DNA from 4 places in the Rhizobium sp. NFR12 genome. Region 2 is predicted to be linked to each of the others. Evidence: predicted binding sites of a transcription regulator. Region 2 holds the regulator's gene; each other region holds the start of a gene.

Region 1 (4,919 bases), on a different contig from region 2:
TAGGTCTGATTAGTTGGTCTGCTTGGCGCCCAGCGCGAAAGTTTCCGCGAGAACCTTGTAGACGTCGCTCTGCTCCATGTAACCGCGGAAGCCTTCCGAACCGGGGCCGGCAGCCTGAAGCACCACGTCGTCAACCGCATGGACGCCGCTGTCGGCGCTCTTCGGAATGATGCCGGTCACGAGAACAGCACCCGGGACATCCTTGTAGGCTTCGTTGGCGACATATTCCTTCTTCTCGTTCTGGATGGCGGGAACGAAGGGATTATCGAGCTTAGGACGGAATGTCTCGTAATGATCAGGGCCGTTATTGGCGTTCAGGAACAGGCGCTTGGTAACATCGACCTTGTCAGGATAACCATCCTTGTTCTCGTCCATATAGTTCGGGAAACCTGCCTCGGCATAGGTCCCGACCTTTTCGCGCATGTCGTCGCCCGGCTTTTCATCGTTGACAGTGCCGATGATCGAAACACCGTGGGTATGATCGCCGGTGACGATGATCAGCGTGTCGGGGTTCTTGTCGGCAAATTCGCGGGCTGCGGCGATCGCCTTGTCGAATTCGATCGTATCGACGACGGCACGGTCCCAGTCCAGCGGATGGGACATCTTGTCGATATTGGCAGCTTCGACCATCAGGAAGAAGCCGTCCGGGTTCTTCGACAGCGTGTCGAGCGCAACCTTGGTCATGTCGACGAGGCCCGGCTGGTCCGGGAACTTCGCGGTCGTGCCCTTTTTCAGGAATTCGCGGTCAAGCGTCGTGTCCATGTTGCCGGTGTGGAACAGGCCGAGGATCTTGCCGGTATTGGTGCCGGATGCCGTTGCCAGTTCAGCCTTGCTGGTCGCAAGCATGTAGCCGGCGTCCTTGAACAGGGCGATGTAGTCCTTGTCGTCCTTGCGCTTGGATCCAGGCGTCGCCTGGGGCAGGAAGTAGGCGGAACCGCCGCCGAGTAGGACGTCCGGCTTGACGTCGAAGAGCATGCCGTTGATTTCCGCCTTGTCGCCGCGCTTGCGGGTATGGGCGACGACGGCTGCGGGTGTTGCGTCCTGAACTTCTGCGGTCGTGACGATGCCGATCGACTTCTTCGTCTGGCGGCGGACCGCCTCCGCATATGTTTCAACCTTCGGATCGTCCAGCGAGTCAGGCGTGCGGTCGGCATAGACGCCGATTGCGTTCACGGCTGTCTTGTGGCCGGTCATATATGCCGACATCGTGTTGGCGCTGTCGGTGGCAACGGCGTCCGTCGCAGACGTGCCGATAAAGGCTGCCGGCGGGATGTCGTCCATTGCGAGACGTCCGTTTGCCTTGCCCTCGGTCATGCCCTTGGCCATGATGCGGGCAGCGGTGCGATGCGCCACGGAAAGACCGTCGCCGATCAGGAAGATCACGTTCTTGGCCTTTGGCTGCGCCGTGGTGCCATAGACGTTCCAGGTCACGCTCTTGGTCTCAGGACCCGCGGAAACCTCAACCTTGTAGTCGCCGGCATTCGCGATCGTCAGTGCGCGCAGCACGACGGCGGAACCGAGAACCTTGTCCTTGTTCTTCTCTTCTGCGACGAACTCGACATCCTTGCCGAACAGAGACTTGTAGTCCTGGCCGTTGACGGTGATCTTGACGTCCTCAGGCTTCACGACCGAGCTGAACTCGACCTTGAAATCGAACGGCGAGCCGGTCAGGATCGTTGCACGATCGAGCGGAAAGACGTTTGCGGCGTGGGCGGCTTGCACGCCGCCGGAAAGGATTGTGGTGGCTGCAAAGGCAGCAAGAAGCATACGCATGAAAAGACCCCCGTCGGTTTGTCGGATAGAGGCTCGGAATAGCCCTCTGGGATGACAGTGCCGTGACAGAACCGTGATAAGCGTACCGATGTCCAATCGCATGAACCTTGACTCTCCGGTAAAACCTTTTATGAGCAGCCTTGGAAAAGGAGTGTCCATGCTTCGCCGCGACTTTCGCTTTGCTGCGTGCTATGACCTGGCAGTATCTGCCGGGCGGCTGGATGTTGCCCTTTCGGTTTCCGACAAAACCACGGCCAAAACGACGACGAAAATTATCGTCTGACGTCTCTGGCCACCGCTCTCTCCCCGGTACGGCCGGGGACAAGGAACACCGCGTCGCGCGCGACACGGGCTTCCCCCTCAGAAAACCGAGGAGAGACAGAAAGAGAGCAAAGAAATGGGTTTCAAGATCGCAGTCGCCGGTGCAACCGGCAATGTCGGCAGGGAAATGCTGAACATTCTGGCGGAACGTGGTTTTCCGGCTGATGAAGTCGTCGCACTCGCCTCCGCCCGCAGCCAGGGCACGGAAGTCTCCTTCGGTGACAAGACGCTCAAGGTGTCCAACCTCGAGAACTACGATTTCTCCGATACCGACATCTGCCTGATGTCCGCCGGCGGCGATGCCTCCAAGAAGTGGTCGCCGAAGATCGGTGCGCAGGGCTGCGTCGTCATCGACAACTCGTCCGCCTGGCGCTACGATTCGGAAGTGCCGCTGATCGTTCCGGAAGTGAACCCCGACGCCATCGTCGGTTTCTCCAAGAAGAACATCATTGCCAATCCGAACTGCTCGACGGCCCAGCTCGTCGTCGCGCTGAAGCCGCTGCATGACTTTGCCAAGATCAAGCGCGTCGTCGTTTCCACCTACCAGTCGGTGTCCGGTGCCGGCAAGGAAGGCATGGACGAACTCTTCACCCAGACGCGCGCCGTGTTCGTGGCTGATCCGGTCGAATCGAAGAAGTTCACCAAGCGTATTGCCTTCAACGTCATCCCGCATATCGATAGCTTCATGGAAGACGGCTACACGAAGGAAGAGTGGAAGGTTCTGGCCGAGACCAAGAAGATGCTCGACCCGAAGATCCGTGTCACCTGCACGGCCGTTCGCGTTCCGGTCTTCATCGGCCACTCCGAATCCGTCAACATCGAGTTCGAAAACGAGATCACGGCCGATCAGGCCCGCGATATCCTGCGCGAAGCGCCGGGTTGCCTCGTGATCGACAAGCACGAAGACGGTGGCTACATCACGCCTCTCGAATGCGCCGGTGAAGATGCGACCTACATTTCGCGTATCCGCGAAGACGCAACCGTCGAAAACGGACTCAACATCTGGGTCGTCTCCGACAACCTGCGCAAGGGTGCCGCGCTGAACGCGATCCAGATCGCCGAACTTCTGGTCAATCGCGGTCTCATCAAGCCACGCAAGGTTGCTGCTTGATAAGTAACGTACTTTATTAAGCAAATCCGCTTAGAAAGCCCCGTCAGAAATGACGGGGTTTTTTCGATTCGTCTCTCTTCACGAACTATTCATGGGAAGATGAATTGCGATTATCCGCCACTGGGGTCATAAGGCCGAATATAGCGCAATTCTTCCGGAAGCTTTCGGCCAAGCAATCCGGACTTTCGACGGGTTTGACCGCATGATGAAGACTATTCTGGCAGGATTGATCGCAGCAGCAACGCTTGCAACCGCAGCCCCGGCCTTTGCCGCCGCCTGCGGCAATGATGGAGCCGGTTTCGACCGCTGGGTCGCCGATTTCAAACAGCAGGCACCGTCCAAGGGTATCAGCCCTGCAGTTCTCGACCGCGCCTTTGCCAACGTCGTCTACAACCGCCCGACCATTCGCGCCGACCGCGGCCAGAAAAGCTTCAAGCTTTCCTTCGACGAGTTCATGAAGAAGCGCGGTGGCGCAACGATCATCTCGCGCGGCAAGTCCATGAAGAAATCCAACGCAGCGCTGTTTGCGTCGATTGAGCGCCGCTACGGCGTTCCGGCCGGTCCGATCCTGGCGATCTGGGGCATGGAAACCGGTTTCGGCAATTACATGGGCGACCAGCATACGCTGTCAGCCGTCGCAACGCTTTCCTATGACTGCCGCCGCTCGGCATACTTTACCGAACAGCTTTACGCTGCCCTGCAGCTCGTTGCCCGCGGTGATCTCAGCACCACTGCAAAGGGTGCGGCGCATGGCGAAATCGGCCAGACCCAGTTCCTGCCGCTCAACGTCATCCGCTACGGCGCCGATGGCGACGGTGACGGCCATATCGACATGGTCCGTTCGCGCGCCGATGCCCTGGCATCGACCGCCAACTTCCTCAAGGGTCATGGCTGGCGTACAGGCGCCGGTTACCAGCAGGGCGAGCCGAATTTCGTCGCCATCCAGGGCTGGAACGCGGCAACCGTCTACCAGCAGGCGATCGCATACATGGGCGCCCAGATCGACGGCGGCTGAGCCGTTACACCGTTGAAATGATCAGGCCGGGCTCTGCTCGGCCTCGATCGCCGGTACACTGATGTCTGGCCGGGTGAAATCGCCCTTCTCGTTCATCACCCACAACTCGCCGGTCGAGATATCGAACCAGGCGCCGTGAATGTCGAGTTCTCCCTTTTCCGTGAGATTGCGGACGAAGGGGAAGGTCTGCAGATTGGCGATCGAATTGCGGATCGACACCCGTTCGAGCGCTGTCTGACGCTCGCTCTGGGTCATCAGGTCGTTGCTCTGGATCTGCGTGGCCGCAGGCCTGACCAAACCCATCCACTTGCCGATGAAATCCCCCTCCGACAGCGGCTTCATGGAAGCGTCGAGCGCTGCCTGGATACCGCCGCAGCGGCCGTGGCCCATGACGACGATATTGCGGATCTCGAGCACCTGCACCGCGTATTCGACCGCAGCCGATGTCCCGTGAAACTGGCTGTCGGGCTCGTAGCGCGGTACCATGTTGGCGACGTTGCGGACCACGAAGAGTTCTCCCGGACCGCAGTCGAAGATCGTCTCGGGCGCCGCGCGACTGTCGCAACAAGCAACCAGGAGCGTATGCGGCTTCTGGCCGGTATCGGCGAGCGCGCGGTAGCGCTCCCGCTCGTCGCTGTAGCGACCACTCATGAAGTTACGGTAGCCCGAAAGCAGTTTTTCTGGAAATTCGCTCATGGC
Region 2 (4,919 bases):
GGGTCGGCATGGTGTTCCAGAAGCCGAACCCGTTCCCGAAGTCGATCTACGAGAACATTGCCTACGGTCCCCGCATCCACGGCCTTGCCCGTGGCAAAACGGAAATGGACGCGATCGTCGAGGCAAGCCTGCAGCGCGCCGGCCTCTGGGCAGAAGTCAAGGATCGCCTGCATGAAGGCGGTACCGGCCTTTCCGGCGGTCAGCAGCAGCGCCTTTGCATCGCCCGTGCGATCGCCGTTTCGCCTGAAGTCATTCTGATGGACGAGCCGTGCTCGGCACTCGACCCGATTGCTACGGCCAAGGTCGAGGAACTGATCCACGAACTGCGCGCCAACTACACGATCGTGATCGTCACCCACTCGATGCAGCAGGCAGCCCGCGTTTCGCAGCGCACGGCGATGTTCCATCTCGGCAATCTGGTCGAGGAAAACGATACCGACAAGATGTTCACCAATCCGGATGACCAGCGCACCCAGGATTACATCATGGGCCGCTTCGGCTGATGCGGGCGCAGAGCCCGTCAGCCGCAACTGCAGACATCAAGGATCAGACACATGGTTTCGACCCATATTCTCTCGGCCTATGACGAGGAACTGAAATACCTGAACCGCCGGATCTCCGAAATGGGCGGCCTGGCGGAGCAGATGTGCGGTGACGCCGTGCGTGCGCTCGTCAACTCCGACTCGGCGCTGGCCCAGAAGGTCATCTCGGACGACGTCATTCTCGACCATGCCGAGCGCGATATCCAGGACAAGGCGATCGTCACCATCGCCAAGCGCCAGCCGATGGCGGCCGACCTTCGCGAAATCATCGGCACGCTGCGCATTGCAGCTGACCTGGAACGCGTCGGCGACCTTGGTAAGAACACCGCCAAGCGCGTGCTCGCCGTGCAGGGAACAGGCGTCCCGCGCAAGCTCGCCCGTGGTCTGGAGCATCTTTCCGAACTGGCGCTGGTGCAGCTCAAGGACGTTCTTGATGTCTTCGCCAACCGCTCCGCGGAAAAAGCCGAAATCATCCGCCAGCGCGACGAAGAAATCGACGCGATGTACACCTCGCTGTTCCGCGAACTCCTCACCTACATGATGGAGGATCCGCGCAACATCACTACCTGCACCCATCTCCTGTTCTGCGCCAAGAACATCGAGCGCATCGGCGACCACGCGACCAATATCGCCGAGACCATCTACTACATCGCGACCGGTGCACAGCCGGAGGGCGAACGTCCGAAGGACGATACGTCCAACATGCTCGGCTCCGCCGGGACATGATGCAGCTCTCCCGAAATCGCCTGCCGGTTTCGGGACGATGACTGCCAAAACCAATGACCTGAAGCAGCGCGAGCGGATCTGGCGGATCTAAGTGCGGTTCGGGACGAGTGACGGAGCAAGTCGGAATGCAGCCGAAGATCGCAGTCGTGGAAGACGAAGAGGCCCTCAGCGTCCTCCTTCGGTATAACCTGGAGGCCGAGGGTTACGAGGTCGATACCGTGCTTCGCGGTGACGAAGCGGAAATCAGGCTTCAGGAGCGCGTTCCGGATCTTCTCATTCTCGACTGGATGCTGCCAGGCGTTTCGGGCATCGAACTGTGCCGTCGCCTGCGCATGCGGCCGGAGACGGAACGCCTGCCGATCATCATGCTGACGGCGCGCGGCGAAGAAAGCGAGCGCGTTCGTGGGCTTGCCACGGGCGCCGACGACTATGTGGTCAAGCCGTTTTCGACACCGGAGCTGATGGCCCGCGTCAAGGCGATGCTGCGTCGTGCCCGACCCGAAGTGCTGTCGAGCGTCCTCAAATGCGGCGACATCGAACTCGACCGCGAAACCCACCGCGTTCACCGCAAGAGCCGCGAAGTTCGCCTCGGGCCGACAGAGTTTAGACTTCTGGAATTCCTGATGGCGTCGCCCAGCCGCGTCTTTTCGCGCTCGCAGTTGCTCGACGGCGTCTGGGGTCATGACATCTATGTTGATGAGCGTACCGTCGACGTGCATGTGGGGCGCCTCCGGAAGGCGCTCAACTTTTCCAACATGCAGGATGTCATCCGCACGGTCCGCGGTGCCGGTTACTCGATGGAAGCCTGAGCACCGCGTCTCCTAGCCGGCAGCGTCATGGCAATGACACCAGTGACGACGCAGGCGAGACCGAGCCAGGCTGTGGAGGCAAGCGTTTCGCCGAGAAACACGACGCCGATGGCAACGCCGATCGGCACCCGCAGATAGGCCTGCGCCGTCGTGCCGACGGAGCCGAGCGTCTGGACCAGCCGGAAGTAGATGACGAAGGCGAGCGCCGTCGAAAATACCGCCAGCGCCAACAGGGCGAGCATCGAATCGGCGCTGGGCGTCAGCGTCCAGGGCCGATCGACCACGAGGCTCACGGGAATAAGGATGGCGGCGCCTGCGATCAGCGATCCCGCGGCGGGCATCATCGGGTCCAGTCCCCTAAAGTTCTTGCCGAAGATGGCCGCCGCCGCATAGCAGATGGTCGCCGCCACGATGGCGAGTTGCGCCCAGAGGTTCTCACCCGATCCGGCAAGCGCCTCCATGCCGACGATCAGGCATATGCCGACAATGCCTGCGGCAACCCCAAACAGTTTAGGTCCCGAAATGCTTTCATGGCGGGTGATCAGCGCCGTCAGCAGAAAGGCGAAGATCGGCGTCGTTGAACTCAAAATGGTGGCAAGGCCCGCATCGGTCGTCTGTTCGGCCCAAGCGATGAGGGTGAAGGGGACCGCGCTGTTGAGGCATGCCTGAACCGTGAAAAGCTTCCACGTCTGCCGGTCGGTCGGCAGCTTTAATCCGCGCAGCCGAAGTGCCACAACGAGAATGAGCCCAGCGACCAGTGTTCTGACGGCAATAAAGGTGACAGGCGAAATCGTCTCCACACCGACTTTGATCAGCGTGTAGGACGCGCCCCAAAGCGTCGCGAGCGTGAGGAGCAGCAACAGATCCGTTGCCATGCTTGTTTTGGTGTCCGCCATTCCAGTTCCTGTCCCCATGAATGCAATCTCCGCCCCTCTTAGCGGAACCAGGAAAAGAAATGCTTCGACGACGGCCGAACCGTTGACCGCTGACGGCAAAGTTTTCCGGTGCTAGAACTGGATCATGCCCAATATGGTTTCAGGAAATACGATTGCGGAAGTTGCAAGCCTGATCGGCGATGCTGCACGCGCCAACATGCTGTCCGCGCTGATGGGCGGACAGGCGCTGACGGCGGGCGAACTGGCACGCCACGCCGGCGTCACCGCGCAGACCACCAGCGGCCATCTCGGCAAACTGGCGCAGGCTCGCCTGATCGAGGTCGAGAAGCAGGGCAGGCACCGCTATTACCGACTTGCCTCTCCGGAAGTCGCGCACGCGATCCACGCGTTGATGGCAGTCGCCGCGGATGGGCCGAAGCGCCATCATCCTGTCGGCCCGAAAGACGAAGCGTTACGGCTTGCCCGCACCTGTTACGATCACATGGCCGGCCGTCTCGCCATCGCGCTCGCCGATGCCCTAACAGGAAGCGGCTACATGCTGCTCGGCGATGGAGCCGGCCTGATCACCGACGAGGGCAGACGGTTCTTTTGTGATTTCGGGATCGATCTCGAACAGCTGACCCGTTCGAAACGCCCGCTCTGCCGGACATGCCTGGATTGGAGCGAGCGACGGCCGCATCTGGCGGGACAAATGGGTGCAGCACTGCTGGACCGCGCTCTTGGCGTCGGCTGGATCAGCCGCCGGGAGGAAACCCGGGCTCTGCGGATCACGCGCGCCGGAGAGATCGGGTTTGCCGAGACATTCAGGCTTCCATCGGACTGGCGTATTGCACCGTCCGGAACTCTGATGGTCAGGCGGCTTCCTGGGTCTTCCATTCCGGCAGCGGGAACAGCTTGTCGTAGCCAAGATTGAAGAGATAGGCATAGACCACGTAGAACAGCGCGATCGCGATATCCATTGTCAGCGCATGGAGAAGGGTAATCTGCAGATACCACGCGATAAACGGCATCAGCACGACCAGCAGACCGATTTCGAACAGCACCGCATGAGCAATGCGCAAGGCAGGCGTCTTCAGCGTCGTACCCCGTCGCGCCTGCAGAAAGCGGTCGAAACCCAGATTGTAGAGGTAGTTCCAGCCGGTCGCGACCGTCGCAGACACGACGCCGACAATGCCCATATGTTCGGCCGGCATGTCGAAGACGAAAGCGCCGAGCGGCACCATCATCAGAAGCCCGATGATTTCAAAGCTGATGGCGTGGCGAATACGGTCTCTTATCGAGCGCATGATCTTCCCCTTTAGGTGAGGTTCATGCCGGGTCGTCCCGGCGTTATGCCCATTCAGGGGGAGGTCGTCCTCTCTCGAGGCCGAAATAGGAGCCCAGGGAGTGCGAGGCAAGTTTTTTCAGCGCAAGTCAGCCATGCCGAAAACGCAAAAGGCGGGCCAGAGCCCGCCTTCGATCTTGTTTCCGCAGCCGCCTGACTTAGGACGCGCGAGCAGCCGGACGACGGCGCTCGTGCACCGGCTGGTAGGCAAGCTTCGCGTGATATTTGCAATAGGGCGACGCATCCTGCGCATCGCAACCGCAGAAATGAAAGTCGTCCGTCAGCGGATCGCCAACCGGCCACTTGCATGTGCGCTCGGTGAGATCCGTCAGCGACAGACGGCGCGAGATCGGCACAACGACGCTGCCGGAAGCGGTGTATTTCACCGGTTCGGCGACGTTGACGTCCTGATCTTCCTTGAGTGCGTTTGCACCCACCGTCCGTGCTGCGGGACGGGCTGTGTCGCGTCCGGCAAAGCTCGGCGCGCGCGGAGCTGCGGGCGCTGGGCGCTTAGATGCCGGGCGATTGGCCGACGCCGAACCGCCTGCTTTGGCGCGACCCGGAAGGTTGAGACGGTGCACTTTGCCGATCACGGCATTGCGGCTTACGCCTCCAAGTTGGG
Region 3 (4,919 bases), on a different contig from region 2:
GACGACAAACTTCTGCGCCGGATCGATCGGCTTGCCGTCAAACATCAGGTCGACGATACGGTGAGCATTCTCGTCCAGTACCTTTCCATCCTTGTCGAAGCGCGACGGCTGGGACAGGTCGATCTGGTAGGTCACGCCATCGATCACGTCGAAATTGTAGGACGGGAAACCGGCGTTGAGCAGCGGAACATCCTTTGATCCCGGCTTGACCTGGTTGAACATGCCAGCCGACATTTCCAGCCAGTTCTTGACCTGCGCGCCCGATATCAGCACGGCCTGAACCGTGTTGGGATAGAGATAGAGATCCGCGACATTCTTGATGGCGATGTCGCCGGTCGGGACGTCGGTGAAATAATCCGCACCGCCGCGACCGCCGGCCTTGAAGGGAGCGGCGGCGGATAGCACCGGGAGGTCCTTGTACTCGCCATCCTTCAGCATGTCCTTGATGTACCAGGTCTGCGCATTTGAGACGATCTGCACCGACGGATCATCCGCGACCAGCGCGAAGTAGGAATAGAGCGGCGCAGATGTCTTGCCGACCGGGCGGCGGATATAGGCAAGCGTCGCCTCGTGTTCCGGCTTGATGGCCGCGGTGACCTCAGGCTTGTCTTTGACGTCGGCAACGACCTTGCGATTTTCGTCGCGGTGATAGATCGGTCTGACTTCCGAGGTGGAATCGACGATCTTCCAGCCGCTGCCATCCTTTTCGATCAACAGGTCGATCAGACCCATATGGGAGCCCCAGAACCCGGCCATGACGGCGGGCTTGCCCATCAGCGTGCCTTTCTTGGCATCAGCGCCGGCAATGCCCTCGAAATCCTTTGGACCCGGGAAAACCAGATGCTGGTGACCGGTGAAGATCGCATCGATACCCTCGATCCCTGCGAGATAAAGAGACGCGTTTTCCATCCGATCGCTCTGGCCGGAACCATCGATGCCGGAATGGGATAGGGCGATGACGATGTCGGCGCCTTCCTCCTTCATGACAGGCACCCAGGCCTTGGCAGCATCGACGATATCGCGCGTCTGCGCCTTGCCCTCAAGATTCTTGCTATCCCAGGTCATGATCTGTGGCGGCACGAAGCCGATGAAGCCGACCTTGATCGGGGTCGACTGGCCGGAACCGTCGCGGATCTGCTTTTCGATGATCACGTAGGGTTTGAAGAAGAGATCGTCGTCCTTGGCACTGGAGGCAAGCTGGCCCTTGGTCAGGTTGGCGCAGACATGCGGGAAGCCGGATCCTGCAAGCACCTTGAACAGGAAATCGAGGCCGTAGTTGAATTCGTGGTTTCCAAGCGTGCCGACGTCATATCCCAGCACGTTCATCGCAGTGATCACCGGATGCTTGTCGCCCTCTTTCATGCCACGCTCATAGGCGATGTAGTCCCCGAGCGGATTGCCCTGCAGGAAGTCGCCGTTGTCGATCAGCATCGAATTTCCGGCTTCGGCTCGAATCGAATCGATGATCGAGGCGGTACGGGCCAGTCCAAGTGTGTCGTTCGGCTTGTCGGCATAATAATCATAAGGGAAGACATGCACGTGGATGTCTGTCGTCTCCATCAGCCGCAGATGCGCCTGGTTGGCGGCCGCGCGTGCCGCAAACGGGTGGAGCATGACGAGCGCCGATGTGGCCGCAATGCCACCGAGAAGGGATCGGCGCGAGACCGCATGATTTTCGAAAAGGTCTTTGGTGAAAAGCGACATCTAATATCTCCCTCCGGATCACTGATGGAGGCGAGCTTAGGCACAATCGCCCACGGACGCATCCCTAAAATGACGGTCGGCGAAAGTTCGGTGACTGCCGGGTAATGACGCGACGGTCAATCCGGATCGGCCGCACCGCGCGCCGCAGATAGCTCGAAAAAAATCCGCCACAAAAATCAAACGGATATGACTTAGATATATCTGGCAGCTTGCAGCATTGCGGAAATGTGCTACCTTTAGATATATCGTAAGATACTCTAAAGGAGAGTAAGATGTTCCAAAGATTTGAAACCCACAGAAGCTGCAACGCCGATCGCTCGGGCTTCGAGGGACTATTTACCATGCGGGCCGCTCCGTTCAGCAAAGGCTTTGCGGGTAGGGGCTTTGGCGGAAAAGGCGGGCCGGGCGGTGGTCGTGGCTTCGGCGACGATGGCGAGGGACGTATCGGTCGCTTTCTGATGCAGGGCGATCTCAGACTGGTCGTCCTGGCCTTGATCGAGAAAGAAGCCCGCCACGGCTACGAGATTATAAAACATATCGAAGATATGACGTATGGTTTTTACGCACCCAGCCCCGGCGTCATCTATCCGACGCTGACCTATCTTGAGGAAGCCGGCTACGTGACGGCTGAAGCGGATGGCAACAAGAAGCGTTACACCATCACTGACGAGGGCCGTGCGCATCTCGATGAGAACCGCAGTTTCGCAACGACCATCCTCGAGCGCTTGTCCGAGCTGGCTGAAAAGATCAAGCTGAAGCAGGAACGGCACGAACACCACCGCGATCACGACAGGGGGCCACATCATGACCGCGGCCCGGCTCTGCCGCGCAGTGTGGAAGCGGCGCTTCTCAACCTGAGAGAAGTGTCGGCTCGCAGGATCGAACAAAACGACAAGGCTGCGGGCGATCTCGTGCGGCAGCTCCTCGATTTTGCCGAAAAGCTGGAGCGGGACGGCGGAGACCCGCAGGCATAAGGGGCTCCTGCTAAGCCGCGTCAATCCGGCACTGGAAACAGTTGTTGCGGGCCGAGCGAACGTGGACATAGGCGATATCGGCGCGTTGAAGCAGGTCTTCGGCGCGCCGCATGATTTCGGACGTCGGGGTCACCGCACCCGTGCCATAGACGATCCTGTTATCTTCTGCATAACCCCGGACGATGTAATCAGGACTGACCAGAATTGGCGGTAGAACCTCTTCCGCGATAAACCGTGGGCAGGGCGTCTTATGCAGGAAGATGGGACCGGTTTCGGCATAGGGCTGCGTTGTCGGAAACGGTCGATAGGCAAGAACGAACAGGCTTTCGCCCGCGTCGATATTCCTGAGGCAATGGCGGCAGGGATATCCGGGACCATCCGAGATCATGGTCTCCGGCTGGTGTCCGTAGGAATCGCTGCCTCCGTTCCATAGATGCTCTGCGTGGTCACCCGGGATCGCGTTGAAGATTGGCATGGTCGTCTCCTTTTCTATATATAGGAGATGACCCGTCGGGCTTTGAAGCGCCACCCGATCCTTGCGCGAGCTAGCTGTCCAGCACCTTTACCAGTTCCGCGCTGGTCATCGGCACGATCTCGGCCTCGTATGTCGAGACAGGCGAAAAACCCATCATTTGGTAGAGCTGCAGCGCTCGGGGATGGTCGAGCGAATTGGTGGTGACGGTGACCTTCTCCGGGTTGTTCTGCCACGCAGAATAAAGAGCCTGCGTCAGGAACCACTTGCCGATGCCGAGCCCGAGGGCCCGTTCGAACAGGCCGAAATAGGACAGCTCTACGACGTTGTCGTCAGTAGAGTTCAGCTCGTAGAAGCCGGCTGGCGATCCGTCGACTAGAAGGATCGTGATCGAACAGCGCGGGTTGTGGATCGCGGCCGCAAGCTCGGCGTCGGACAGCCGCAGCCTATCGTACCAGTGCCAGCGTTTGCCGACTTGCCGGTATAGGTACCGGTAGAAATGCAACGGCACTTCGGTAGCGCGTATGATGGCGGTTTGAATGTTGGCCGGAATCGGCATGCTGGTCTTGGGCGCGGCCGTCATTTCCAGAACGGTGACGCGCGCCTTCAGCGGTACGGGCTTTTTCGCCATCGTTACGCCTGCGACGAGATTGCAGGGGTAGGCTTAGCCGGTCCTGTCTCGATCGGCGTGTCCGAGCGTCCGCCCCATTCCGTCCAAGACCCGTCATAAAGCGCGTTGTCCTCATGCCCGAGCGATTCCAGCGCAAGCGTGATGATCGCAGCGGTAATGCCCGAACCGCAGCTCGTCACGACCGGGCGCCCCAAATCGATTCCCGCGGCTTCGATAGCCTGGCGCAGTTCGGGTATCGTCTTCAGCTTGCCGTTTGTCGAAAAGCTGCTGGAGGGAGCGTTGACGGCACCCGGCATGTGACCGGAGCGCATGCCAGCGCGGGGTTCCGGCTCTGTGCCGGTAAAGCGTCCGGCCGGCCGTGCATCCGCAATCTGGCTTGTACGATCGCTGACGATCGACATCATCTGATGGTAGTCGATGACCTTGTCGAGGCGAAGCTCCGCATCGAAATTGGACGCAACCGGCGAGGGGATCTCGGTTTCGAGCGCTCGCCCTTCCGCTTTCCAGCCATCGAGGCCACCGTCCAGGATAAACACCTGTTTCGCACCCATGATGCGGAACAGCCACCAGCCACGCGGCGAAGAAAAGATGCCCGGACCGTCATAGATGACGATGCGGTCATTCTCGCTGATGCCGAGCTTGCCGACAGCATCGGCAAACACATCGGGCGAGGGCACCATATGCGGGAGACCGGTGGAATGATCCGCGACTTTGTCGTGATCGAAACGCACGGCACCGGGAATATGCCCTGCCGCATATTCGGCATCTGCATCGCGGTTGTGGGCAGGCAGGTAGAAGGAGGCGTCGACGATTCTCAAATCCGGGCTTCCGAGCTCGTTTTCGAGCCACTTGGACGAAACGACGAAACGGCTGGTGTCGCTCATGTCAAAACTCCTACCTTGATAAAACGCGGTATTCGGTGAGAAACCGGTTCGGACAAACGAGTGTCTTCAGGCATCCGTGGCGATATCGCCGAACCGGATCCGGAAGCGACGGTTTTCCTTGCCCTTTTTCTCGATTTTGGAAATGTGGATAGCGCCCACTTCCCCGGTGTTTGCAACATGTGTGCCGCCGCACGGCTGGCTGTCAACGCTCGAATCCTCGCCGATGCAGACAAGGCTGACGCGTCCGAGCCCGA
Region 4 (4,919 bases), on a different contig from region 2:
TACGGTAACCATTTCAAATGAGAGCAACCTGATGACGGTGGTCAGATTCGTCAGCCGTAGAGCTGCTGTGGCGCTTGCGATGTCTTCCGTTCTGGCTGGATGCTCCAGCGTTGAGCGCGATACAAAAGTCGCTTCCGGTCAGCCGTCTCAGACCACGTCAGCTGACGGTCAGCTCGTCATCCAGTACAATTCTTCCGCCGACGATCAATCTCAACAAATGGCGCCCGGGCAGACAATGGCGCAGATCGCCAAGAGCGGTCGCATTGCCGTTCCGGTTCCGCCGACCGTAGAAACCGTATCGGCTCAGAATGCCGCCATGGCGTCTCCGACCATGGCGCCGATCGTTGCCTTCGCGCCGCCGCCGATCGCAACCGCGGTCCAGCCTGTGAGCCTTGCTTCCGCGCAGCCGCTCAAGCCGGCAGCCGGTTCGGTCATGACCCAGAAGTCGAGCCGTCTCGTGTCGCCGCCGGTCGCGACCGCCGTTGCGTCTGGCCAGATCCAGCCGGCAGCGGCGCAGGCCATCGCGCTCGACGAGGAAGAACTGACGCCGGATATGGTGGCGCTGCAATCGGTCGTGCCGACACCGCGTCCAGCCACGCTTACATCGAGCGCTATTGCTGGTGCTGCAACGCCGGCTGCCGCAAGCTCCACGCTTGCCTATGCAGCCGCACCCCGCGCTGTGGCTGCGGTCTCGGCCATGGGCAATATCAAGGACTTTCCGCCGGCTCCCGGCGAGCCGATGCCGGATACCGCGTCGAACGCGCCCGCAGACCTCAAGAAGCTCATCAAGCGCTATGCCGGTCTCTACGGCGTCCCGGAATCGCTGGTGCACCGCGTCGTCCATCGCGAAAGCAAATACAATCCCAAGGCCTACCACAAGAATGGCTACTGGGGCCTGATGCAGATCAAGTACTCGACCGCGAAGTCGATGGGCTATCAGGGCAAGCCGGAAGGCCTGCTGGACGCCGAGACCAATCTTAAATACGCGATCCGATATCTCCGCGGCGCCTGGCTCGTTGCCGACAACAAGAACGACAACGCCATCCGCCTCTATGCCCGCGGTTATTACTACGACGCCAAGCGTCGCGACATGCTGCATGTGCTGAAGGCTGATCAGAGCCCCACGACACCCGTCGCCTTCGCAACAGCGCCGAACAGCAAGCCCGGTTCGTAACCCAGCGACCGGGGCGTCAGCCCAAGCCGCACCACCACGAGATCAGCCGACGGCATGACCGCGATGGTCTGCCCGTCATGGCCCTGCAGGTAGAACGTATCTTCAGGCAGCGCCACGTCGTCTGGCTTTGGTAGCCACGTCTGCATCTTCGAAAACCGTCCGCCCGAATGGGCATTCGGCTCCTGCATCAGATGCACGAAACCGTCCGGCAGCAGCTGCATCCCGTTCCACACCCCGTCGCGCGCCAGAAACAGGCCGAACCGTGCCCAGTCGCGCCCGGTCGCATAGAGATAGGAACTGCCGGCAAACGTCCCCGCCGCATCCGGCTCCATGACGGCGCTTGTCATGCCGAGCGGATCGAACAATGCGCGAGAGGGATAGCCAAGAGCCGTCGCGCGATCACCGATCCTGTCCATCCAGATCTTCGACAGCAATACGCTGGAGCCCGACGAGTAACTGAAACGCGAACCGGGATCGGCCTCGAGCGGGATCGTTTCCGTGAAGGCGGCCATGTCGGGTTCGAGGTAGAGCATCCGTGTGACATCGGCGACGGCACCGTAGTTCTCGTTGAAACCAAGCCCGCTCTCCATGGCAAGAAGGTTGGCAAGCGTGATTTCGCGTCGGTTGTCGTTGCTCCACGCGGGCAGAAGATCACGATCTCCGAGCGACATCCGGCCGCTGTTCATCAATGTGCCGATCAGCGCCGCATTGACGGTTTTCGTCATTGACCAGCCGAGCAACGGCGTATCCTTCGAGAAGCCGTCTCCATACCCCTCGCCGATGATGCGCCCGTTCTTGACGACCACCACAGCCCGCATGCCAGGCCCCGTCAGTGCCTTATCCTCTAGCACCGCCATCACACGCGGATCGCGTTCGACCCCCTGCCCTACCGGCCAGGCCGGAGCTTCATCGACGGAAGGTGATGATCGCGGCGGCAGCGCGACTTGCGGCAACGCCGAACCATCCGGCGAAACGGTGCAGCCGAGGCCAGGCCTGTAGGTTGCCTGATTGGTTCCGATGAAGCCAAGCAGCCCGGCATCGACCCGACCGGCATCGCGGTCAACGGTCACCCGCATCATCAGGAGCAGCGGGTTGCCCGGCGCCTGCACGTCGCTCGCCAGCACCTCTTGCGGATCGCGTCCGGCCAGAAACACGTTGGAGCAGACGATCTTGGCCGCATAGCCGCTTCCTACCCGAAGCAGTTGCGGCGGCGCAATGGTGATCCACGCAAGTCCCCCGACGATACCAAGTACCAATGCTCCTGCAGTTCCCGTCACGATCCGCTTCATCAGGCGCATATGTCAAATGTCCTTGTTCACCAACAGCCCGCGTCATCCAGCTGTAGCATGCCGGGTTTAGGCCTGCGTTCTACAGATCGCGAAATAATTCACGCAGCGAGAGACGCAATGGCCGACGTCGTCAGGGAAACCGGTTTCACCAGCAATCAGAAGCTCAAGGATGCGCTGCTCCAGCACAAACTATTTTCGCGCGAAGGGCTGTCGGAACGGCTGTTCGGGCTCCTGTTTTCCGGTCTCGTCTATCCGCAGATCTGGGAAGATCCAGACGTCGACATGGAAGCAATGGAGCTTTCAGCCGAGCACGCGATCGTCACCATCGGCTCCGGTGGCTGCAACATGCTGGCCTACCTCTCCCGCGATCCGCGCAGCATCGATGTCGTGGATCTCAACCCCCACCATGTCGCGCTGAATCGGCTGAAGCTCGCGGCATTCCGTCATCTGCCGAGCCATATGGATGTCGTCAGGTTTCTCTCGGCGCAAGGTACACGATCGAACAGCGTTACCTTCGACAGACTGATCGCGTCGCATCTGGATCGCGCAACCCGCAGTTACTGGCAGAAGCGGTCTATCACCGGCCGTCGCCGCATCTCCGTGTTCGACCGCAACATCTACCGCACCGGTCTTCTCGGCCGGTTCATCGGCGCGGGACACCTTCTGGCGCGCCTGCATGGCGTCGATCTGACGAAGATGGCGCAGACCAAATCGGTCCGAGATCAGCGCCGCTTCTTCGACGAAGAGATCGCGCCCCTGTTCGACAGAAAACTGGTCCGCTGGATCACCTCGAACAAGAGCTCGCTGTTCGGACTTGGCATTCCGCCGCAGCAATATGACGAGCTGGCCGGCATGGCGACCGGCGGCAGCGATAACGGCTCAATCGCGACCGTGCTGCGGGAGCGTCTCGAAAAGCTCGCCTGTCATTTTCCTCTGAAGGACAATTATTTCGCCTGGCAGGCGTTTGTCCGCCGCTATCCCGCCGCCCACGAAGGCACGCTGCCCACCTATCTCAAGGCAGGCAACTACAAGGCGATCCGGGCCGCCACAGACCGGGTCGCGGTTCACCACGAGAGTTTCACCGCTCTCCTCAAGCGCAAGACGGCGGGCTCCGTCGATCGCTACGTCTTGCTGGACGCGCAGGACTGGATGAACGACCAGCAGATCAACGACCTCTGGTCGGAGATCGACCGGACGGCCGCTGTCGGCGCAAGGGTGATCTTCCGGACGGCCGCCGAGCGCAGTGTCATCGAAGGGCGCCTCTCGCCCTCGCTTGCCGCGCGCTGGACCTATCTCGACGAGCGCTCGCAGGCCCTCAACCTGCAGGACCGCTCCGCCATCTACGGCGGCTTCCATGTCTACGCAAAGGCCGACTGATGGCAGAGACCGACGCAGGCAACCTCGGACCGGCCAATCGTGAAGAGATCGGCCATGCCGGCAGGATGGACCGGATGTACCGCTACCAGCGGCATATCTACGACCTCACCCGCAAATACTATCTCCTGGGACGCGATGGCACGATCGCAGGCCTTGCCCCGCCAGTCGGAGGAAGCGTGCTGGAAGTCGGCTGCGGAACCGGCCGCAACCTTCTCCTCGCCCACAAGCTTTTCCCGAACGCGAAACTTTACGGCCTCGATATCTCCGCGCAGATGCTCCAGACGGCAGACGCGAATTTCCGCGGCACGGAAATAAAGCCTATTCTGAAGGTCGCAGATGCCACGACATTCACGGCGGAGGAGTTCGGCGTCAACGGTTTCGACCGGATCCTCATTTCCTATGCCCTGTCGATGATCCCAGACTGGGAGAAGGCGATCGACGCCGCCCTTGCGGCGCTTTCGCCTCAAGGGTCGCTGCATATCGTCGACTTCGGACAGCAGGAAAACCTGCCGAACATCATGGGGTCTGCGCTCAAGTCCTGGCTCGCCCGCTTTCATGTGACCCCGCGCGCCACCCTCGAACAGGCGCTGGAAAAGCGTCTCGCAACGGCAAAGGCCGACATGATGTTCGAGGTGATCGGCCGCGGCTATGCCTGGCGGGCGATCCTTCGCCGCCGGGGATAATCACTAAGCGTATTCCAGATCTTGCTTTCTAACTGAATTTTTACGAGCTTATGGTAAACGGGACGCTACGCCTCCCTTTTGCCCACTCGATCGCGGACAAGGCTCTTTGTCTCTGCCCTAACACGGAACCTTCATGCCCCGGCTTCCAACCGTTCTTTCTGCTGCCGTCCTGTCTGCCGCGCTTCTGATGTCCGGTTGTACGTCCACGAGCTACGATCTGGTCGATACTGGCTCTGTCCGGCAGATGAAGTTCAAGGACACGGATCCGCAGGATTTCGGCGCCAACCATCCGGGCCGCCACGAGGTTCACGGCATCGACCTGTCGAAATGGAACGGGACCGACATCGACTGGCAGACGGTGAAGAAATCCGGCGTCGCCTTCGTCTTCATCAAGGG

Evidence for each region. The regulator PhoB, encoded in region 2, activates phosphate uptake and scavenging genes when phosphate is short. The targets are predictions, from matches to a motif close to TGTCATNNANCTGTCAT.
Region 1: the regulator PhoB is predicted to act here: its motif matches at 1,825-1,841, upstream of BLW69_RS21325 (alkaline phosphatase).
Region 3: the regulator PhoB is predicted to act here: its motif matches at 1,784-1,800, upstream of BLW69_RS11940 (bifunctional 2',3'-cyclic-nucleotide 2'-phosphodiesterase/3'-nucleotidase).
Region 4: the regulator PhoB is predicted to act here: its motif matches at 2,504-2,520, upstream of BLW69_RS06125 (BtaA family protein).

What each region holds. Positions count from the first base shown of each region.
Region 1 is NZ_FNWM01000007.1:38,404-43,322, forward strand. It holds gene BLW69_RS21325 (alkaline phosphatase) at 10-1,773, opposite strand; gene BLW69_RS23205 (hypothetical protein) at 1,931-2,056, shown strand; gene BLW69_RS21335 (aspartate-semialdehyde dehydrogenase) at 2,171-3,205, shown strand; gene BLW69_RS21340 (lytic murein transglycosylase) at 3,408-4,220, shown strand; gene BLW69_RS21345 (carbonic anhydrase) at 4,242-4,916, opposite strand.
Region 2 is NZ_FNWM01000004.1:111,236-116,154, reverse strand. It holds gene pstB (phosphate ABC transporter ATP-binding protein PstB) at 1-503, shown strand, start outside; gene phoU (phosphate signaling complex protein PhoU) at 555-1,268, shown strand; gene phoB (phosphate regulon transcriptional regulator PhoB) at 1,394-2,077, shown strand; gene BLW69_RS16880 (DMT family transporter) at 2,059-2,973, opposite strand; gene BLW69_RS16875 (ArsR/SmtB family transcription factor) at 3,098-3,886, shown strand; gene BLW69_RS16870 (PACE efflux transporter) at 3,825-4,259, opposite strand; gene BLW69_RS16865 (GcrA family cell cycle regulator) at 4,456-4,919, opposite strand, start outside.
Region 3 is NZ_FNWM01000002.1:953,634-958,552, forward strand. It holds gene BLW69_RS11940 (bifunctional 2',3'-cyclic-nucleotide 2'-phosphodiesterase/3'-nucleotidase) at 1-1,704, opposite strand, end outside; gene BLW69_RS11945 (PadR family transcriptional regulator) at 1,977-2,678, shown strand; gene BLW69_RS11950 (DUF1203 domain-containing protein) at 2,689-3,153, opposite strand; gene BLW69_RS11955 (GNAT family N-acetyltransferase) at 3,224-3,781, opposite strand; gene sseA (3-mercaptopyruvate sulfurtransferase) at 3,784-4,665, opposite strand; gene BLW69_RS11965 (alanyl-tRNA editing protein) at 4,732-4,919, opposite strand, start outside.
Region 4 is NZ_FNWM01000001.1:1,259,998-1,264,916, reverse strand. It holds gene BLW69_RS06135 (transglycosylase SLT domain-containing protein) at 32-1,174, shown strand; gene BLW69_RS06130 (serine hydrolase domain-containing protein) at 1,114-2,472, opposite strand; gene BLW69_RS06125 (BtaA family protein) at 2,581-3,840, shown strand; gene BLW69_RS06120 (class I SAM-dependent methyltransferase) at 3,840-4,523, shown strand; gene BLW69_RS06115 (glycoside hydrolase family 25 protein) at 4,657-4,919, shown strand, end outside.